2 regions of the Pseudomonas sp. C11 genome follow, and region 2 is predicted to be linked to the other one. Evidence: predicted binding sites of a transcription regulator. Region 2 holds the regulator's gene; the other holds the start of a gene.
The links. Region 2 encodes FliA, which starts transcription of late flagellar genes. Its sites were predicted from a motif close to CTAAAGTTTNNNNNNNNNNNGCCGNTAA; they were not measured.
Positions count from the first base shown of each region.

Region 1: the regulator FliA is predicted to act here: its motif matches at 2,693-2,720, upstream of VC352_RS22475 (flagellar protein MotY).

Region 1 covers NZ_JAWIIP010000017.1:120,077-124,828, forward strand. Annotated here, with positions in the region: gene VC352_RS22455 (thiolase family protein) at 1-432, shown strand, start outside; gene VC352_RS22460 (bacterioferritin-associated ferredoxin) at 492-710, opposite strand; gene rnt (ribonuclease T) at 886-1,560, opposite strand; gene pyrC (dihydroorotase) at 1,557-2,603, opposite strand; gene VC352_RS22475 (flagellar protein MotY) at 2,757-3,692, shown strand; gene VC352_RS22480 (argininosuccinate synthase) at 3,799-4,752, shown strand, end outside.
Region 2 covers NZ_JAWIIP010000002.1:138,685-143,436, reverse strand. Annotated here, with positions in the region: gene flhF (flagellar biosynthesis protein FlhF) at 1-1,311, shown strand, start outside; gene fleN (flagellar synthesis regulator FleN) at 1,399-2,229, shown strand; gene fliA (RNA polymerase sigma factor FliA) at 2,226-2,972, shown strand; gene VC352_RS03780 (chemotaxis response regulator CheY) at 3,073-3,447, shown strand; gene VC352_RS03775 (protein phosphatase CheZ) at 3,467-4,255, shown strand; gene VC352_RS03770 (chemotaxis protein CheA) at 4,268-4,752, shown strand, end outside.

The sequences.
Region 1 (4,752 bases), on a different contig from region 2:
GACGGCGCCTCCATGACCCTGGTGATGAGCCTGGAAAAAGCGCTGGAGCTGGGCCTCAAGCCCAAGGCCTATTTCCGCGGCTTTACCGTGGCCGGCTGCGAGCCGGACGAGATGGGCATCGGCCCGGTGTTCTCGGTGCCCAAGCTGCTCAAGGCGAAGGGCCTGAGCGTGGCCGACATCGATCTGTGGGAGCTCAACGAGGCGTTCGCTTCGCAATGCCTGTACTGCCGCGACAAACTGGAAATCGACAATGACAAATACAACGTCAATGGCGGCTCCATTTCCATCGGCCATCCCTTCGGCATGACCGGCTCACGCCAGGTCGGCCACCTGGTGCGTGAGCTGCAGCGCCGCGAGCTGCGTTACGGCATCGTCACCATGTGCGTGGGCGGCGGCATGGGCGCCACGGGGCTGTTCGAAGCCTACCGCTGAGGCAAACGGCAGGCATAAAAAAACCGGATCGAGGATCCGGTTTTTTGTGTTCGGGAGAATCAGACAGTGACGAAGTTCGCGGGGTAGGCGAGGCTGGCCTGGCTGCTTTGCACTTCGGCGATGGTCTCGCGAACCACCTGCTTGGCCAGGCAGGCGCACTTGCCGCACTGGCTGGCGATGCCGAGGCTACCGCGCACTTCACGGTAGCTGCAGCAACCTTCGTAGACCGCTTCGCGGATTTGGGTATCGGTGACACCTTCACAGAGGCAGACGTACATGGGCAAGGCTCGTCCAGGTGATTCTGTTTGATGGGTCGGATACTAATGTTAATGAGAATGCTTGTCAAAGATCTTTTGCGAATGATCGCGGCAGCCGACGAGCGGCATTACTCCGCTGCCCAGACATGAAAAAACCGGCATGAGCCGGTTTTTCATGTCCGCGAGAGAGGATGGGTTACTGATCGAACTCGTCCCAGCCACCCATTTCCTTCCAGCGGTTGACGATGCCGCAGAACAGCTCGGCAGTCTTCTCGGTGTCATAACGTGCCGAGTGCGCCTCTTTGCCATCAAACTCGATGCCGGCGGCCTGGCAGGCCTTGGCCAGCACGGTCTGGCCGTAGGCGAGGCCTGCGAGGGTGGCGGTGTCGAAGCTGGAGAAAGGGTGAAAAGGGTTGCGCTTGATGCCGCAACGCGCCACCGCGGCATTGAGGAAGCCCAGGTCGAAACTGCTGTTGTGCCCGACCAGGATCGCGCGCTTGCAGCCGGCGGATTTGATCGACTTGCGCAGGCCCTTGAAGATCTCGCCCAGGGCATGTTCCTCGCTCACCGCCATGCGCAGCGGGTGGTCGAGCTTGATGCCGGTGAACTCCAGCGCCGCCGCCTCGATATTGGCGCCCTCGAAGGGCTCGATGCGGAAGAAGTGGGTGTGATCCGGGTAGAGAAAGCCGCTCTCGTCCATGGCGATGGTGGTCGCGGCGATTTCCAGCAGGGCATCGGTGGCGCTGTTGAAACCGCCGGTCTCGACGTCCACGACGACCGGCAAGTAGCCGCGAAAGCGCGCCGCCATGGGCGTGCGCGGACCGGATGGCAGGCTCGGTTCGAGTTCGTCTTCGTAGTTGTCTTCGCTCACGCCTGACCCTCCAGCAGTTTCCAGCGCAGCGTTTCGCCGGCACGCAGCGGGATTACGCTGTTGTCGCCCAGCGGCAGGCTGGCCGGCACGCTCCATTCTTCACGTACCAGGGTGATGCTGTCCGTGTTGCGCGGCAGGCCATAGAAGTCCGGGCCATGGTGGCTGGCGAAGGCTTCCAGCTTGTCCAGTGCATTGCGCTGTTCGAGCGCCTCGGCGTACAGCTCGATGGCGGCATAGGCGGTGTAGCAGCCGGCGCAGCCGCAGGCGGCTTCCTTGGCGTGCTTGGCGTGTGGTGCCGAATCGGTGCCGAGGAAGAATTTGACGTTACCGCTGGTGGCGGCATCGAGCAGGGCTTCCTGGTGCACGTTGCGCTTGAGGATCGGCAGGCAATAGAAGTGCGGGCGAATACCACCGACCAGCATATGGTTGCGGTTGTACAGCAGATGATGGGCGGTGATGGTGGCGCCGACGTTGGCCGAGGCGGCCTCGACGAACTGCACCGCGTCACGGGTGGTGATGTGCTCGAACACCACTTTCAGCGTCGGGAAACGCTCTACCACACGGGTCAGGTGTTCGTCGATGAAGGTCTTCTCGCGGTCGAACACGTCGATCTCGGCGCGGGTCACTTCACCGTGTACCAGCAACAGCATGCCGACTTCGGCCATGGCTTCGAGCACCGGGAAGATCTTGTCGATGCTGGTGACGCCCGAGTCGGAGTTGGTGGTGGCGCCGGCCGGGTAGAGCTTGGCGGCATGCACGAAGCCGCTGGCCTTGGCTGCACGCACGTCTTCCGGGCTGGTGTTGTCGGTGAGGTAGAGCACCATCAGCGGCTCGAAGCGGCTGCCGGCCGGGCGCGCAGCGAGAATGCGCTGGCGATAGGCGTCGGCCTCGGCGGCGTTGCGTACCGGCGGTACCAGGTTGGGCATGATGATGGCGCGGCCGAAGGTGCGCGCGGCATCGCCGACGGTATGTGGCAGCACCGCGCCATCGCGCAGGTGGATGTGCCAGTCATCGGGACGCAGGAGAGTCAGGCGGTCGGACATGGAGGCTTCCAGGCGGGTAAAACGTGGCCGCATGGTAACTGAAAAGCGCCTGTTCGCGCTCGCGCCGACGCGACAATCGAACGCAGGGGGTCAAGTTTCCGCGCGCCTGACCGATACCCCTTGGGAATGCCGTGAACCGCCGTGGAGTCGACCGTGCGTGTGCCCAATTTGCTTCTGATCAGCCTGCTGGCTGGCATGCCTTTGTGCCTGCCGGCGCATGCCATCAGCTTCCAGACGCGGCTGGAAAAGGTCGAGTGGACGGTCGAGGGTGACAAGTTCGAGTGTCGCCTGAGCCAGCCGATCAGCAACTTCGGCAGTGGCGAGTTCGTGCGCCGCGCCGGTGAGCAGGTCACCTTCCGCCTCAAGGCGCGTGAGCACTGGCTCGGCAATGGTTCGGCGACCTTGTTGGCCGCTGCCGCGCCTTGGCAGCCGGGGCGTGGCGACATCAATCTGGGCTCGGTCAGCGTCGCCAGCGGCGAGGTACCGTTCAACAGCTCGCAGGAGCAGGGGGCGCGCTTGCTCGCCGGCTTGCTGGAGGGGCGCAGCCCGGTGGTGCGCCACCGCACCTTCAACGGCGGCGATAGACTGGAAGTGCGCCTGCTACCGGTGAAGTTTCACAAGGCCTACGACGATTACGAAGCCTGCACGGCCAAGTTGCTGCCAGTGAATTTCGATCAGATTCGCCTGGCGCAGATTGGTTTTCCCGGTGGTGGGATCGACCTCGACCCGATGGCCAAGGCCAAGCTCGACATCATCCTCGAGTTCGTCAAGGCCGACCCGAGCATCAACAGCTTCCAGATCGACGGTCATGCCGACAACAGCGGCAATCGTCTGACCAATCGCGATCTGTCGCGCCGCCGCGCGCTGGCGGTGCAGGAGTACCTCAAGGCCCATGGCATTCCCGTCGAGCAGATCAGCGTGCGCTTCCACGGTGAGCGCTATCCGCTGGTGCCGAACACCAGCGAGGCCAATCGCGCCAAGAACCGCCGGGTAACCTTGCGTCTGGATCGCATGCCGCCGGCCGAGGCGCCGCAGCAGAGCGCACCCGCCCCAACCCCGGTCGATCCGCCCGGTAGTCAGCCATCCTGAGCCTTCTGGGCGTCGCTTCGTCAACTCCGCCTGTCGCGCCCCTGTAAATTGAGTCGCTTGGTCAGTAGAATCACGGGTTTTACCGTACAACCCGTGGAGTGATGGCATGGCGGACGTCAAAAAGGTAGTTCTGGCCTATTCCGGTGGCCTGGACACCTCGGTGATCCTCAAGTGGCTGCAAGATACCTACAACTGTGAAGTGGTGACCTTCACCGCCGACCTCGGCCAGGGCGAAGAGGTCGAGCCGGCCCGCGCCAAGGCTCAGGCTATGGGCGTCAAGGAAATCTACATCGACGACCTGCGCGAAGAATTCGTGCGTGATTTCGTCTACCCGATGTTCCGCGCCAACACCATCTACGAAGGCGAGTACCTGCTGGGTACTTCCATCGCCCGTCCGCTGATCGCCAAGCGCCTGATCGAGATCGCCAACGAGACTGGCGCCGACGCCATCTCCCACGGCGCGACCGGCAAGGGTAACGACCAGGTGCGTTTCGAGCTGGGCGCCTACGCGCTCAAGCCAGGCGTCAAGGTCATCGCCCCGTGGCGCGAGTGGGATCTGCTGTCGCGCGAGAAGCTGATGGACTACGCCGAGAAGCACGCCATCCCGATCGAACGCCACGGCAAGAAGAAGTCGCCGTACTCCATGGACGCCAACCTGCTGCACATTTCCTATGAAGGCGGCGTGCTGGAAGACACCTGGACCGAGCACGAAGAAGACATGTGGCGTTGGACCAAGTCGCCGGAAGCGGCGCCGGACGTTCCGACCTACATCGAGCTGACCTACCGCGCGGGTGACATCGTTGCCATCGATGGCAAGGAAATGACCCCAGCTCAGGTGCTGGCCGAGTTGAACCGCATCGGTGGCGAGAACGGCATTGGCCGTCTGGACATCGTCGAGAACCGCTTCGTCGGCATGAAGTCCCGTGGCTGCTACGAGACCCCTGGTGGCACCATCATGCTCAAAGGTCACCGCGCCATCGAGTCGATCACCCTCGACCGCGAAGTGGCTCACCTGAAAGACGAGCTGATGCCGAAATACGCCAGCCTGATCTACAACGGT
Region 2 (4,752 bases):
CAGGTCAAACGTTTCTTCGCTGCTGATATGCGGACCGCCATGAAACTGGTGCGTGACGAACTGGGCGCCGACGCGGCCATCATCGGCAATCGTCGCGTGGCCGGCGGTGTCGAGCTGACCGCCGCGCTCGACTATCAGGTGGCGCCGGCGCCGGTTCGACCGAATCCGGCTCTGGAGGCCGAGCTGCGCAAGACTCAGGCGCGCATCGCCAATGCTCAGGCGGAGCTGGCGACCCGTGCCGAACAGGACTCGTCGAAAGACCGTCAACTTTTCGCCAATGACTCGCTGGTGGCGCCGGAATTGCCGGCGACCCCGGTCAAGCCGCAGCGCCCCGTCGAGAAGCCGGTGGCTGCCGCGCCCAGTGTCGATCCGCGTGCGCTCGATGCCATGCGCTTCGAGCTGCACGGCCTGCGTGAGCTGATCGAAGTACAACTGGGCTCCATCGCCTGGGGGCAAATGCAGAGCCGTCGCCCGCAGCAGGCCAACCTGTGGCGCCGCTTGCAGCGTATGGGCCTGTCGGCCGAGCTGTCGCAGGCGTTGCTCGACCGCGTGGCAGGTGTCGCCGAGCCGCGTCAGGCCTGGCGCATGCTCCTGGCGCACCTGGCCCATGCGATCAAGACGCCCAAGGTCGAGCCGTTGGAAGAGGGCGGGGTGATTGCCCTGGTCGGCCCCGCCGGCATGGGCAAGACCACCACGCTGGCCAAGCTGGCCGCGCGTTACGTGCTTAAGTACGGTGCTCAGCAGGTCGCTCTGGTGAGTATGGACAGCTTCCGTATCGGCGCCCAGGAACAGCTCAAGACCCTGGGGCGCATCCTCGGCGTCTCGGTGACTCAGATCGATCCGGGGCAGTCGCTGCTGCAAGCCCTGGCGCCCCTGGCCAAGAAACGTGTCGTACTGATCGATACGGCGGGGTTGCCCGCCAACGATCCGGCCCTGCGTCTGCAGCTCGAAAGCCTGTCTGCGCGCGGCCTGAAAGCCAAGAATTATCTGGTGCTGGCCGCTACCAGTCAGAGACAGGTGCTCAAGGCGGCCTACCATAGTTACAAGCGTTGCGGCCTTTCCGGCTGCATACTGACCAAGCTGGACGAGGCCGTGAGCCTGGGTGAGGTTTTGGGTCTGGCTATAGGCCAGCATCTGCCGGTAGCCTATGTCACGGACGGGCCGCGGATTCCGGATGATCTGCACGTTCCGCGTAGCCACCAACTGGTCAGCCGCGCGGTGGGATTGCAGGCGCCGGAGGAGCCGAGCGAGGACGCCATGGCGCAATTGTTCGCCGGTCTCTATCAAGGAACCGCGCGGCGCGTCGGCTGAAGCGCTAAAGTGTTGCAAACCCTGCGTTTTTTGCAGGGGCGAACGGCCGGTTGGCCAAGTCGAAGTTAGACAAGGTATTGAGAGAACATGGGTATGCATCCCGTACAGGTGATCGCGGTAACCGGCGGCAAGGGCGGTGTCGGTAAGACCAACGTGTCGGTGAATCTGTCCATGGCCCTCGCCGATCTGGGGCGCCGGGTGATGTTGATGGACGCCGACCTTGGGCTCGCCAACGTCGATGTGCTGCTGGGGCTGAGCCCCAAGCGCACCCTGGCCGACGTGATCGCTGGTGAGTGCGACCTGCGTGACGTCCTGCTGCAGGGGCCGGGCGGTATCCGCATCGTGCCGGCCGCATCGGGCACGCAGAGCATGGTCAACCTTTCGCCCATGCAGCACGCCGGCCTGATCCAGGCATTCAGCGATATCAGCGAAAACCTCGACGTATTGGTGATCGACACTGCAGCCGGCATCGGCGATGCGGTCGTCAGCTTCGTGCGGGCGGCGCAGGAAATTCTCGTTGTGGTCTGCGACGAGCCGACCTCGATCACCGACGCCTACGCGCTGATCAAGCTGCTCAACCGCGACCATGGCATCAGCCGCTTCCGCGTGCTGGCCAACATGGCGCACAGCCCGCAGGAAGGTCGCAATCTCTTTGCTAAGCTGACCAAGGTGACGGATCGTTTTCTCGATGTCGCCCTGCAGTACGTCGGCGCGGTGCCCTACGACGAATGCGTACGCAAGGCGGTGCAGAAGCAGCGCGCCGTCTATGAAGCCTTCCCGCGCTCCAAATGCGCACTGGCGTTCAAGGCAATCGCTCAGAAGGTCGATACCTGGCCGCTGCCGGCCAACCCGCGCGGCCATCTGGAGTTCTTCGTCGAGCGCCTGGTGAAGCAACCGACAGCAGACTCGGCCGTATGACAGCAGCCTCTGGACTTCGTATGTACAACAAGGCTCGTGCGCAGGACTCCCAGCACCAGTTGATCGAGCGCTATGCGCCGCTGGTCAAGCGCATTGCCTATCACTTGCTGGCGCGTCTGCCAGCCAGCGTGCAGGTGGACGATCTGATTCAGGCCGGGATGATCGGCCTGCTCGAAGCCTCGCGCAAATACGACTCCAGCAAGGGTGCAAGCTTCGAAACATTCGCCGGTATTCGCATCCGCGGTGCCATGCTCGACGAGGTACGCAAGGGCGATTGGGCACCGCGTTCGGTGCACCGCAACAGCCGGATGGTCAGCGATGCGATACGTACCGTTGAAGCGAGAACGGGGCGTGACGCTAAAGATCACGAGGTTGCTGCCGAACTCCAATTGAGTCTGGAAGATTACTACGGCATTCTTGGCGACACTTTGGGCAGCCGCCTGTTCAGTTTCGACGACCTATTGCAGGACGGTGAACATGGCGGACTGCACGAAGACGCCGGGCACACCCACCTCGAACCTTCGCGGGATCTCGAAGATGAACGCTTTCAAGCGGCATTGGCCGAGGCCATTGCCGGCCTGCCGGAGCGCGAGCGTCTGGTGCTGGCGCTGTATTACGATGAAGAACTGAACCTGAAGGAAATCGGTGAAGTACTGGGGGTCAGCGAATCGCGCGTCAGTCAGTTGCACAGTCAGTGCGCGGCGCGTCTGCGTTCGCGGCTGAGTGAATGGCGCGCTGGCTGAGTCGCAGCGCACTCGCAGGCAGAAACGGTTTCACGATTAAAGGACGTAGTTGCAAACGCAATACGTTTGGGACTGTACGGAGGTCGACTTGGACAAGAACATGAAAATCCTCATCGTTGACGATTTTTCGACGATGCGACGGATCATCAAGAACCTCTTGCGAGACTTGGGTTTCACCAATACCGCCGAGGCCGATGACGGCACTTCAGCGTTGCCGATGCTGCAGAGCGGCAGCTTCGACTTTCTGGTCACCGACTGGAACATGCCCGGTATGACCGGCATCGACCTGCTGCGTGCGGTACGTGCGGATGAGCGCCTCAAGCACCTGCCGGTGCTGATGGTCACCGCCGAAGCCAAGCGTGACCAGATCATCGAAGCGGCTCAGGCCGGCGTGAATGGCTATGTGGTCAAGCCCTTCACTGCGCAGGTGCTGAAGGAAAAGATCGAGAAGATCTTCGAGCGGGTCAACGGCTGATGTCGGCCGCGAGGGTGCTATGGAACACGATGATTCCACATTGGGCGATCTTGAAACGTCCCTGAAAACCAATGCCCGCGAACTGGTCGATAGCCTCGAAAAAGGTAACTTCGGCAACGCGGTGCAACTGATCAATGAGCTCAACAAGGTTCGTGATCGTGGTTTGTATCACGAGGTCGGCAAGCTGACCCGTGAGCTGCACAACGCTATTGTCAATTTTCAGCTCGACCCGCGCATGCCTCATGCCAAGGAGCTGTCGCAGATATCCGACGCCACCGAGCGTCTGAACTACGTCGTCACCCAGACCGAGAAAGCGGCTAACCGCACCATGGATCTGGTGGAGCAGAGTGCACCACTGGTCAATGACCTGGCCGATGAGGCGCAGAGCCTCAGCGCCGAGTGGGGTCGTTTCATGCGCCGGGAAATCGGCGCAGAGGGTTTCCGTGAGCTGGCCAAACGCATCGAGCTGTTCCTTGCGCGTAGCGAGCGTGACAGCAGCAAGCTGTCCAACCACCTCAACGACATTCTGCTGGCGCAGGATTACCAGGATCTGACCGGTCAGGTGATCAAGCGGGTGACGCAGCTGGTCACCGAGGTGGAAAGCAACCTGCTTAAATTAGTCCTAATGGCCAGTTCGGTAGACCGCTTCGCGGGTATCGAACATGACCACGATGCATTGCGTGCCGAACAACAGCAGCAAAAATCGCCGTCGACGGGTGAAGGTCCGCAGATTCATGCCGATAAGCGTGATGACGTCGCCTCCAATCAGGACGATGTCGACGACCTGCTATCCAGTCTTGGATTCTAAGGAGCACCCCACATGAGCTTCGGCGCCGATGAAGAGATCCTCCAGGATTTCCTGGTAGAGGCCGGCGAGATTCTCGAACAGTTGTCCGAGCAGTTGGTCGAGCTGGAAAGCCGACCGGACGACATGAACCTGCTGAACGCCATCTTTCGCGGTTTCCACACCGTCAAGGGCGGAGCAGGCTTCCTTCAGCTCAACGAGCTGGTGGAGTGCTGTCATATTGCCGAGAACGTGTTCGACATCCTTCGCAAGGGCGAGCGTCGCGTTGACGCTGAACTGATGGACGTTGTGCTCGAGGCGCTGGATGCGGTCAACAGCATGTTTGGCCAAGTTCGGGAACGCTCCGAGCCTACGCCAGCATCGCCCGAGCTGCTGGCGGCCCTGGCACGCCTGGCCGAGCCAGCAGGTGCGCAGCCCGAGCCGGTTGCCGAGCCTGTAGCGGTTCAGGCCGCGCCGGAGCCGGAGCCCGAACCTGTTGCCACGCCTGCTGCAAGTGCTGC